Regions from separate parts of the Vibrio sp. R10-SG-ISO4 genome, predicted to be linked through region 2. Evidence: predicted binding sites of a transcription regulator. Region 2 holds the regulator's gene; the other holds the start of a gene.
What was found. Region 2 encodes PurR, which represses purine synthesis genes. Its sites were predicted from a motif close to TNANGNAAACGTTTNCNTNA; they were not measured.

Region 1 (4,836 bases), on a different contig from region 2:
GATTTCTTTCATGCTCAAGTCAAACCTATTCTCGATAAGCGCTGTGTGGTTTGCCACGCCTGCTACGACGCCCCTTGCCAGCTCAAGATGTCATCAGTTGAAGGAATAGAACGAGGTGGCAGCAAAGAACTGGTCTATCAAGGTACGCGACTGACTGCCGCAAGCCCGACGCGTCTGTTTGAAGACGCGCAAACTACACAGCAGTGGCGTGAACTCGGCTTTCATCCGATTTTAAACGAGCGCAATCAAACGCCAACCGCCAACCTAGAGGCGGGCTTGATGGCGAAAATGTTGATGCAAAAAGAGGCGCACCCACTACCCAAACAAGTTCAACTTGAAGGTTTTGATTTTGCTATTGACCGAAGCCAAGTGTGCCCAACCATGGATGAGTTTGAGCAATACCAAGCGGATCACCCTACTTGGGGAATGCCCTACGGCATGCCGAATTTACCCCAACAGGAATACGCGACTCTCATGGCCTGGCTGCAAGGCGGCGCAACGATGAGCGCACCGCTGCCGCTTAGCCACGAGCAGCAGCAACATGTTGATCAGTACGAAGCACTGCTTAATCTCCCTTCTCGTAAAGGTCAGTTGACTGCGCGCTATCTCTATGAGCACCTGTTTCTCTTCCATCTTTATTTCTCTGAGATAGACGATGCGCAGCCGATATTTTTCACTATCGTACGCTCAGCAACCCCACCGGGCGAGCCGGTTCAGCGCATTGCCACTCGCAGGCCGTACGATGATCCGGGCGTGGAGCGCGTATACTACCGCTTGATCCCTGAGCAAGGTACCATTGTCGATAAGACGCACATGCCCTATGCGCTTAATCAGCAGCGCTTCCACAACTGGAAAAGCTGGTTTATTGATGCTGAGTATGACGTCGCGACCTTACCCAGTTATGAGCCTGATGTCGCGGCGAATCCCATGACGGCCTTTATCGATCTACCCGTCAAAGCGCGCTTCAACTACTTGCTCGACAACGCACAAAATACCATCAACGCCTTCATCAAAGGGCCGGTATGCCGAGGACAATTGGCGCTCAATGTCATCAATGACCGATTTTGGGTCTTTTTCTTAGATCCCGATAAATCGGATATTCCGCAAGTGAATGAGTTTTATCGCTCGCAAGCCGACAACCTAAAACTGCCTGCTGAGCTGGAAAGCAATACGCTGCCGATTGCCAATTGGGTCAGCTATTCCAAGCAGCAAGCGCGCTATTTGAAAGCGAAATCTGAGTTCACCAATCAGTGGTTTAAAGACGGCAAACACCTGACCACCGATATCATCTGGACAGGCGGTGGCACGAACCCCAATGCCGCTCTCACGGTATTTCGCCATTTTGATAGTGCGTCGGTGGTCCAAGGGTTAGTCGGCACGCCACCAAAAACCGCCTGGGTGCTTGATTATGCCTTGTTAGAGCGCATTCATTACCTCCTTGTGGCAGGCTTTGATGTCTATGGCAACTTTGGCCACCAATTGATGACACGCATGTTTATGGACTTCCTGCGCCTTGAGGGAGAAAGCAATTTTGTCGCCTTGCTGCCTCAAGAGGTTCGTCATCAAGAGCATTCGAGCTGGTATCAAGATCAGAGCGCTCAGTTGAGTGATTTCTTACAGCGCAACGTCGAACCCTTCAACCAACCAACGCAAGTGCGCTATGCCAGCGATGATTCGAAAGCGGAGCTGTATGACATTCTCCAAACCCAACTCGCCCCCGTACTGTCCAACCGTTTCAAGATTGAGCAAACAGGTCTAAGCGAGCGCAGTGAAGCAACCCTGAGACGTATCGATGCAATACAAGGTGAAGGTCTGGTCCATTTGCCACAAAGCCTGATGATCATGGTGCGCGCGCCAAACGGACAAGAGCAGTTGTTTACTCTGCTACACAATAACGCTCACACCAATATTTCTAGCTTGTTTAATGAAGAGAGTAACCGTGATTTCGCCAATGATGATTTAACCTTAGTGCGCGGAGTGATCGGTAGCTATCCGGCTGCGTACCTATCGTTGGAGGAATCTGAGGTCGATCAGTTGGTCGAATCATTAGAAGCGCTGCGAACCGAAGACGATTACATTAAGATACTGGATCAATTCGCGATTCGCCGCAGTTCTGATGAATTCTGGCCGTTCAGTGACCGCGTGCACGAGTGGTATAAAGCGGATCAACCGATCGAATTTGGATTGCTGGACTATAATCGTTTTGAAAACAGATAAACGTTTTAATTGGGTTTAACGTGTTATCGGAGGTAGTTATGGGACTTCAAGACAATATCCGAGCATTGGAGCAACAAATCTATGTCGCGTGCTCCGAAGGTGATTACGACACCGTACAGATGTTAGAGCACCAACTCGACAGCTTGAGAAACCGGTCATCCCACACCCGTGATGACTCCCCTTATGCACCCGAAGGGAAGCTCTATCCGGAAGACGACTGGTACTAACTATAGTTGCTCAGTCAACTGGGCCACCTCACTCGCCCTGCCTTGCAGGGCGTTTTATTATTCTGTCACTCGCTCTGTTCATTCCAGCATTGTTCGTTGAGTTATTGGCCTACATGTCCAACCCAATTTTCGTAGGCGTTCTTCGCCCAATCCGCTAAAATAATCCGTCACTAAAAAGCGCTTTACAACGCAAGATTACACGCTATCATTCGTGCGCAAACGTTTGCCTCACTTTTTAGTCTGTATTTTGAGGGTTTTATGCTGTCCGATATTGAAATCTGTCGCACGACATCACTGCAATCTATCGATCAGGTTGCGCTTAACGCTGGACTAACGGAATCAGAGTTTCACAGCCAAGGAAAATATAAGGCCAAAATCTCACTGAGCACACTGAAAAGGCTCGATGATCACCCTACAGGCAAGCTAATCGTCGTGACCGCGATTACTCCAACCCCTCTTGGCGAAGGCAAAACCGTCACCACGATTGGCCTTGCGCAAGGATTGAAAAAGTTGGGGCGCTCTGTGATGGCGTGCATTCGTCAACCTTCTATGGGGCCCGTGTTTGGCGTCAAAGGCGGGGCAGCGGGCGGCGGTTACTCGCAAGTCGCACCGATGGAAGAGTTGAACTTACACCTCACTGGCGATATTCATGCGGTGAGCGCTGCCCACAACCTCGCGGCGGCCGCCATTGACGCGCGTCTGTATCATGAACAGCGCAACGGCTATGACGATTTCGAAACGCGCAGTGGACTCAAAGCACTGCGTCTTGACCCAGAACGCATCGTGTGGAAACGCGTAATGGATCATAATGACCGTGCACTGCGCATGATCCGCGTGGGTCAGAACGAGCTAGGTAAAACCATCAACGGGTTTGAGCGCCAAGATGGCTTTGACATCTCAGCCGCATCGGAACTGATGGCCATTCTAGCCCTTGCCAGCAACCTGAGCGATTTACGCCAGCGTATCGGCCGTGTCGTACTGGCTTATGATCTCGATGGGCAGCCCGTGACCGCAGAAGATTTGCAAGTCGCCGGCGCTATGGCGGTCTGCATGAAAGACGCCATCGAACCCACGTTAATGCAAACGCTAGAAGGTGTGCCGACCTTGATCCACGCTGGGCCTTTCGCCAATATTGCTCACGGTAACTCTTCCATCATCGCAGACAATATCGCCACCAAGTTGGCCGATTTCACGGTCACCGAAGGCGGCTTTGGTTCAGACATGGGCTTTGAAAAAGCGTGCAACATCAAAGCGCAACTCTCCGGCAAAGCGCCTGATTGCGCCGTCATTGTGGCAACGTTGCGCGGACTTAAAGCCAACTCTGGCTGTTACGACTTAAAGCCAGGCCAAGCCTTGCCTGACGCCCTATTCCATGATGATAAAAACGCGCTGCACGCTGGATTTGAAAACCTAAAATGGCACATCGACAATGTCAACAAGTACGGCGTGCCGGCGGTTGTGGCCATCAACCGATTCCCGCAAGACAGCGAACAAGAGCTCGCTGAGCTGAAGGCGCTGATCGAAGCTCTGCCAAACAATGTCGCCGTTTCTATCAGCGAAGGCTTTGCCCTTGGTGGTGAAGGCACTCGTGAGCTTGCCGCCAAGGTGGTGGAACAAACGCAGACGAACGCGTGCTTTAAGCCACTGTATAAACTCTCCCAATCACTGGAAGAGAAACTGATGGCGGTAACAGAAACAGGCTATGGCGCGGCGTCCATAACGCTCAGTGAGCTGGCGAAAGCGCAACTGGCCCAGTTCAAGCAGCAGGGCTTTGATCACCTTGCCGTCTGTATGGCAAAAACGCCCATGTCCATCTCAACTGATGGCGCAGTCAAAGGGGCGCCTAGTCACTTTGATGTGCCAGTACGGGAACTCAAGCTGTGTGCAGGTGCCGGTTTTATCTACGCCCTGTGTGGCAATGTGATGACGATGCCTGGTCTCCCTGATAAACCGGCGTTTATGAATCTTGATCTCGACGATGACGGCAACATCATCGGGCTGAGCTAAACCTTAGCGAGTTAGAGTTTCATTTTAGTTGTAACCAGGCTTAGGCACTGTGCCTAAGCCTTTATTTTTTAAGCCACTGCGCCACTTTCCACCCTAGATGTTGTACCATTGACATTCAGTCAGCCAACAGTGGACCCCATCATGGAAGCCGAACTACTCGAAATCAAAAACTTCCTCGCCCAACATCCGCCTTTTGATGAACTCGAAGATGAAGTTCTCAACACCGTCACGAAAAGCATCGAAATCTCCTATTTTCGGGAAGATACACCCGTCATCCACTTTGGCGATGAGATTCACGATCTGTATATGATTCGCAGTGGCGTCATTGAAGTCTACCGCCGCAAAGGGGAGCTCTATAACCGAATCGATGAGGGCGCCTTATTTG
Region 2 (4,836 bases):
CTGCGCAGCATTTCACACACGATGTGTGCTTGTGGTGGTGTCGTGGCAATAAAAATTTTCAAGACGCTTGCCCATTGGATTGCGGTGTCGCTTTGAGTTTGGCCATTACCCATTTGGCAACGATAGGGAATACCCCAAGCAACGCAAAAGAGGCAAGTACCGTTGGGGAGACGATGCCTGACAAACTGTCGATTTGCGCTAGCTGAGTCCCGGCGTTGAGGTAGACGGCCGTGCCCGGCAACATACCCAGTTGACTAACCAGATAGAAGCGCGCGATGGTGATGGGCGTAAGACCCATCAAGAGGTTGATCAAAAAGAAAGGGAACACCGGTATAAGGCGCAGTGAGAAGAGATAAAACGCACCATCTTTTTCGACCCCTTGGTTAATTGTCGCGAGCTTATCGCCAAACTTGCTTTGTACCCACTCTTTGAGTAAAAAGCGGCTGCTTAAAAACGCCAAGGTGGCACCTATCGTACTGGCAAAAGAAACGAGCAATAAACTGGTCCAAAAGCCAAACAGCGCAGCGCCAAGCAAGGTGACGACGGCCGCTCCAGGGATCGAGAAGGCGGTGATAGCGACATAGGCGAAGAAGTAACTCAGCGCGGCTAGGGCAAAGTGGGTGTCAATGATTTCAGCCAGCGCTTGCTGCTGAGCTTTGGCGTTATCAAGTGTCAGGTATTGACCAAAGTTTGCGCCTAAAAACACAATCAGAGCGAGCAAACCAATACCTAAAAGCAGTTTCTTGTTCATATGGATCCCTTTGAAAACATCATCATTGTTAGATATGAACCAAAAAGCCAGTAAAAAATTTCGCCCTAAGGGGAAAACACGTTGAATTCTATGACTAAGGAATGGAAACGCTGAAAAAGCATCGGCTAAAAACGTCTCAAGCCAGCGGTGTTCGGCTGGCTTGAGAAGGGTATTGGAATTAATGAACGCTATCGCTGACTAGCTTTGCAGCTGATTCAGGAGCTCGTCGCGTCTTGCTTGAGGGACCACAGACCAGTGCGTACCTTTAATTGCCCCCTCAAGTGCCCACAGCAGGTCGATACTGACGTCGGCAGAGTGTGTGGAACGAATCGCTTTATACGCTTCCACTGCGCCCGTCTGCTCCAAACGGGAGACACTGTCGATACCCGCTTTCTTGAGCATTCGCTCGGTCGCTAGACGCAAGTTCGGCAGATCTTTCAGGCGCGTTGGTTTGGCGTTGGTTTGACGCTGCTTGTCTTTGTTGGCCGCCTCTAGTGCAGTGTTTGCCATCGCAATAGTCTGAGCGACATCCTGATCCCAGTCATGGCCAAGGGCGTAGTATTTGGTGACCACAGGGAAACCACGCTTTTTATACACGTATGGCTCGAGTCCCTGAGCATTAAACTGTTGGGCCAACGAGTCGTCGGCGCGTATGTGAAGTTTGTCATTTACCACGAGGGCAAACATGGTGTCATCAGCGAAGATTCCGAATCCACCAAACATTGAGCGAGACTTGATCTTGCCCAATGGTTCAAACAATCGCATTGAGTCTTTTAAAATTGGTTTATCCATGCTGTTATTCTCGGTGTATTACAATACGCCACCAAATTCAGGTCCGAGAGATTAGCAAAAATATGCAGGTTTTGTGTCAGTAGGGTGTCATTCTGGCTCATAAAAGAATAATCCTACTCACGGTGTGAGCGCATAATGCGCGCGCAACGTTTAACTCATTGTATTCTTTGCTTTTGATAAAGAATTACGAAGTGCACATTTGCCATCGGCAACCCCGCTACCAAGCAGTCATCAACGTTGAAATAGTTGAGTGGCTGCAACAGGCCGGAAGCTTTGCGTCCCATCCTTTCGAAATGGTTTGCCCTGTTCGTGGCATTCGTCGAACATAATAAGCATAAATAATTTATGGGCTAAACATCACGTTTTGATGGGTTAAATGTGATCTTAGTTCATAAAATAGAGGGGTGTTACCGAGAGAATAAAGCCCAGCGGATGAGAAGTATTCTCGCTGGGCTAGTCGATGTGATGTGCTGAACTTGTTCGTTGGTCTATTTCACCGTCGCCACGGTATCGCGCTCGACGATTTCTGGGTGCATTTCAAAAATACGTTTTTCATGCTCTTTGTCTTTAATACGTTCGAGCAAAATCTCAAATGCGTTTTTACCCACACGGCGCTTCGGCTGGTGAACCGTCGTTAGCGGTGGTGAAAAGTACTCGGCTAGCTCAATGTTGTCATAACCAATGACCGACATGTCTTCTGGAATACGAATGCCTTTTTGCTGTAAACGGCTCATCAAACCGAGCGCCATCGTATCGTTGAAACAGAATACTGCGGTTGGCTTTTCGTCCATGGCGACGATTTTGTCCGCGGCAAGCACGGCGGTATCGCACTCAAAGTTACCTTCTAAGATCCAATCTTCGTTGACGCTCAAACCCGACTCGTTCATTGCGCGCTTAAAGCCTTGGATGCGCTCTTGGCAGGCCGCTTTTTCAAAATGCCCACTCAAGCAAGCAATGCGCTTGTGGCCGTGATCAATCAGGTATTTTGTTGCGAGGTAGCCGCCTTCTTCCGAGTTGTCGATGATTTTATCGGCTTGTGAGCTTTCCGGGCCCCAATCCATCACCACCTTAGGGATGTCTTTATGACGGTCAAGCATTTCGCTCAACTCTTCGGTCAAATCTGAACACATCACTAAGATGCCATCAACGCGCTTTTCCGCCAGCATGCGAATGTAGTCACGTTGTTTCTCGTAGATGCCGCCAGTGTTACACAAGATCAAGGTGTAGCCTTGACGGTAGCAGTAGCTCTCAACCCCGTCGATCACTTCCGAGAAGAAAAGGTTGGTCGATTGAGTAACCAGCATGCCTATTGTGCGTGTCGAGTTACATTTCAGGCTGCGTGCAACGGCACTTGGGGCATAGTTCAACTCTTGAACCGCTTCCATCACTTTTTCTTGCGTGGCTTCAGCGACAAAGCGTGTTTTGTTGATCACATGGGATACAGTGGTGGTCGAGACACCCGCTAAGCGAGCGACGTCTTTAATCGTGGCCATATGGTTTTGTCCTGTCGATGACTGCCTACTATTCTATGAAAAGTTAAGTCTATAAAAGTAAAGTCTATACAAAGTTTAGAGTATGTAGACAGAAAGTATCAGAAACACAAAAACCGCCCTCAAAAAGCGGTTTGTATTTATTAGTTTTATCGTTTGCGGACCGGATTGTAGTCCGCAACGTCGATTTGGGCAAATAAAAAACCCGCCTTTGGGATCTCGCCACACCTTTTGTATGGGCTTAATCGCTATCGCCTTGCAGGTAGGCTTTATCCAATTGAATGAACGCGCACAATAGCGACGACAGCGCCGCATAGAAGCCGAATGTGTCGAGGCGCTGGCAGCGCTCGGCAAACCTCTCAATCCAAGGGAGTAGATGCTGCTCAATAAAATCGGCTTGCTCTTGGTAGGCGAGATGCGTGTCGCCTGCCATCTGCTCTGCTGCATGAGCGCCGCGCACAATCAGGTTACCCAAAAAATCCAGCTCTATGGCGAGATGATCAGAAGGCTCATTGAGCCCTGAATGCACAGCGACGCCGTGTTGTTCAAGTAAAGCGTCCATCTGTTTGGCAGGCTCACCATTGAGCAGTCCTGATTCATCTAAGTAGACAGAGGCGTAAGGCAGCGCGCTGTCTCGGTCGGATTTTAAAAACAGGTCGCAATAGTCGGCTGATAGTTCCAACTGAGCATCTGGCCTGTCTTGCAATCGGTTCAATGCATCGATGAGCCTGTCTGCGGCGACGTTAAGCTCAGGGGTTTGTGCAAGTCCCGTCAGAAAGGTACGTGTGTCCACCGAATGATATTGGGCCAGCTCTTGCTCTGAGAGCTCTTTGGCAAACACGCTCGAAAACCACCAGTAGAGCTCAGCGCGTTGCTCATCAAAGGCGCGCTGCTCTTTTTCGGCGGGAGATAAAGGGTCGGAAATCTGGGCGTTCGGTGTCTCTGGCATGATGGGCTCTCAACTGAATCAGATGCCGTTAAGTCTAACGGATAAAAATGAACAGCGGTCAACCAGATTATGAGAAGAAATGGTCAAATATGGCAATTTGTGAACAGGGCGGCAAAGCTTGCTTTGCATCAATGAATCGCCAACTTTTCGCTTCACAAAGAGGACAAAGATGGAGTTGTGACTAATTATGAATAGAATAAAGCCATTGAATCAGTGTGTGAATAAGTGAGTAGAGCCGATGAGCTACCACATTTTGGTTGTTGAAGATGATGAAGTGACTCGCCGTAAATTGGCGGGCTACTTTCAAACCGAAGGGTATCAGGTGAGCCAAGCTGAGAATGGCGCGCAGATGCGCGATGTACTCAGCAGCAGTCGGGTCGATTTGGTGATGCTGGATATTAATCTGCCCAGCGAAGATGGCTTGATGCTGACGCGTGAACTACGCAGTCAATCGGACATCGGTATTATCTTGGTGACCGGGCGTACCGACAGCATTGATAAGATTGTTGGTTTAGAAATGGGCGCGGACGATTATGTCACCAAGCCATTTGAGCTTAGGGAACTGCTCGTCAGAGTCAAGAACCTCTTGTGGCGCATCGCACTGGCTGCGGGAGCGCAAAACGCGGGCAGCGATCAGCAAGACGGCGTGGTCCGCTTTGCTGAATGGACGTTCGATATTCAGCGCCGCGCTTTGAGCCGAGGGGATGAACCGGTCAAACTGACTAAAGCAGAGTATGAGCTTTTGGTGGCGCTCTCCTCTCACCCTAACCAAGTGCTCAGTCGGGAACGCATTCTTAATATGATCAGTCATCGTGTGGACGCACCCAATGACCGCACCATCGATGTCCTGATTC

Region 1: AC6R03_RS12310 (formate--tetrahydrofolate ligase) is a predicted target of PurR. The motif match lies at 2,656-2,675, and genes of this name have one in related genera.

What each region holds. Positions count from the first base shown of each region.
Region 1 covers NZ_JCBDHJ010000017.1:362,009-366,844, forward strand. Annotated here, with positions in the region: gene AC6R03_RS12300 (fatty acid cis/trans isomerase) at 1-2,217, shown strand, start outside; gene AC6R03_RS12305 (hypothetical protein) at 2,256-2,444, shown strand; gene AC6R03_RS12310 (formate--tetrahydrofolate ligase) at 2,703-4,451, shown strand; gene AC6R03_RS12315 (putative nucleotidyltransferase substrate binding domain-containing protein) at 4,593-4,836, shown strand, end outside.
Region 2 covers NZ_JCBDHJ010000018.1:192,120-196,955, forward strand. Annotated here, with positions in the region: gene AC6R03_RS13835 (putative signal transducing protein) at 1-62, opposite strand, end outside; gene AC6R03_RS13840 (TVP38/TMEM64 family protein) at 59-751, opposite strand; gene AC6R03_RS13845 (TfoX/Sxy family DNA transformation protein) at 950-1,543, opposite strand; cyclic di-GMP riboswitch class I at 1,748-1,856, opposite strand; gene purR (HTH-type transcriptional repressor PurR) at 2,032-3,036, opposite strand; gene torD (molecular chaperone TorD) at 3,275-3,982, opposite strand; gene torR (two-component system response regulator TorR) at 4,221-4,836, shown strand, end outside.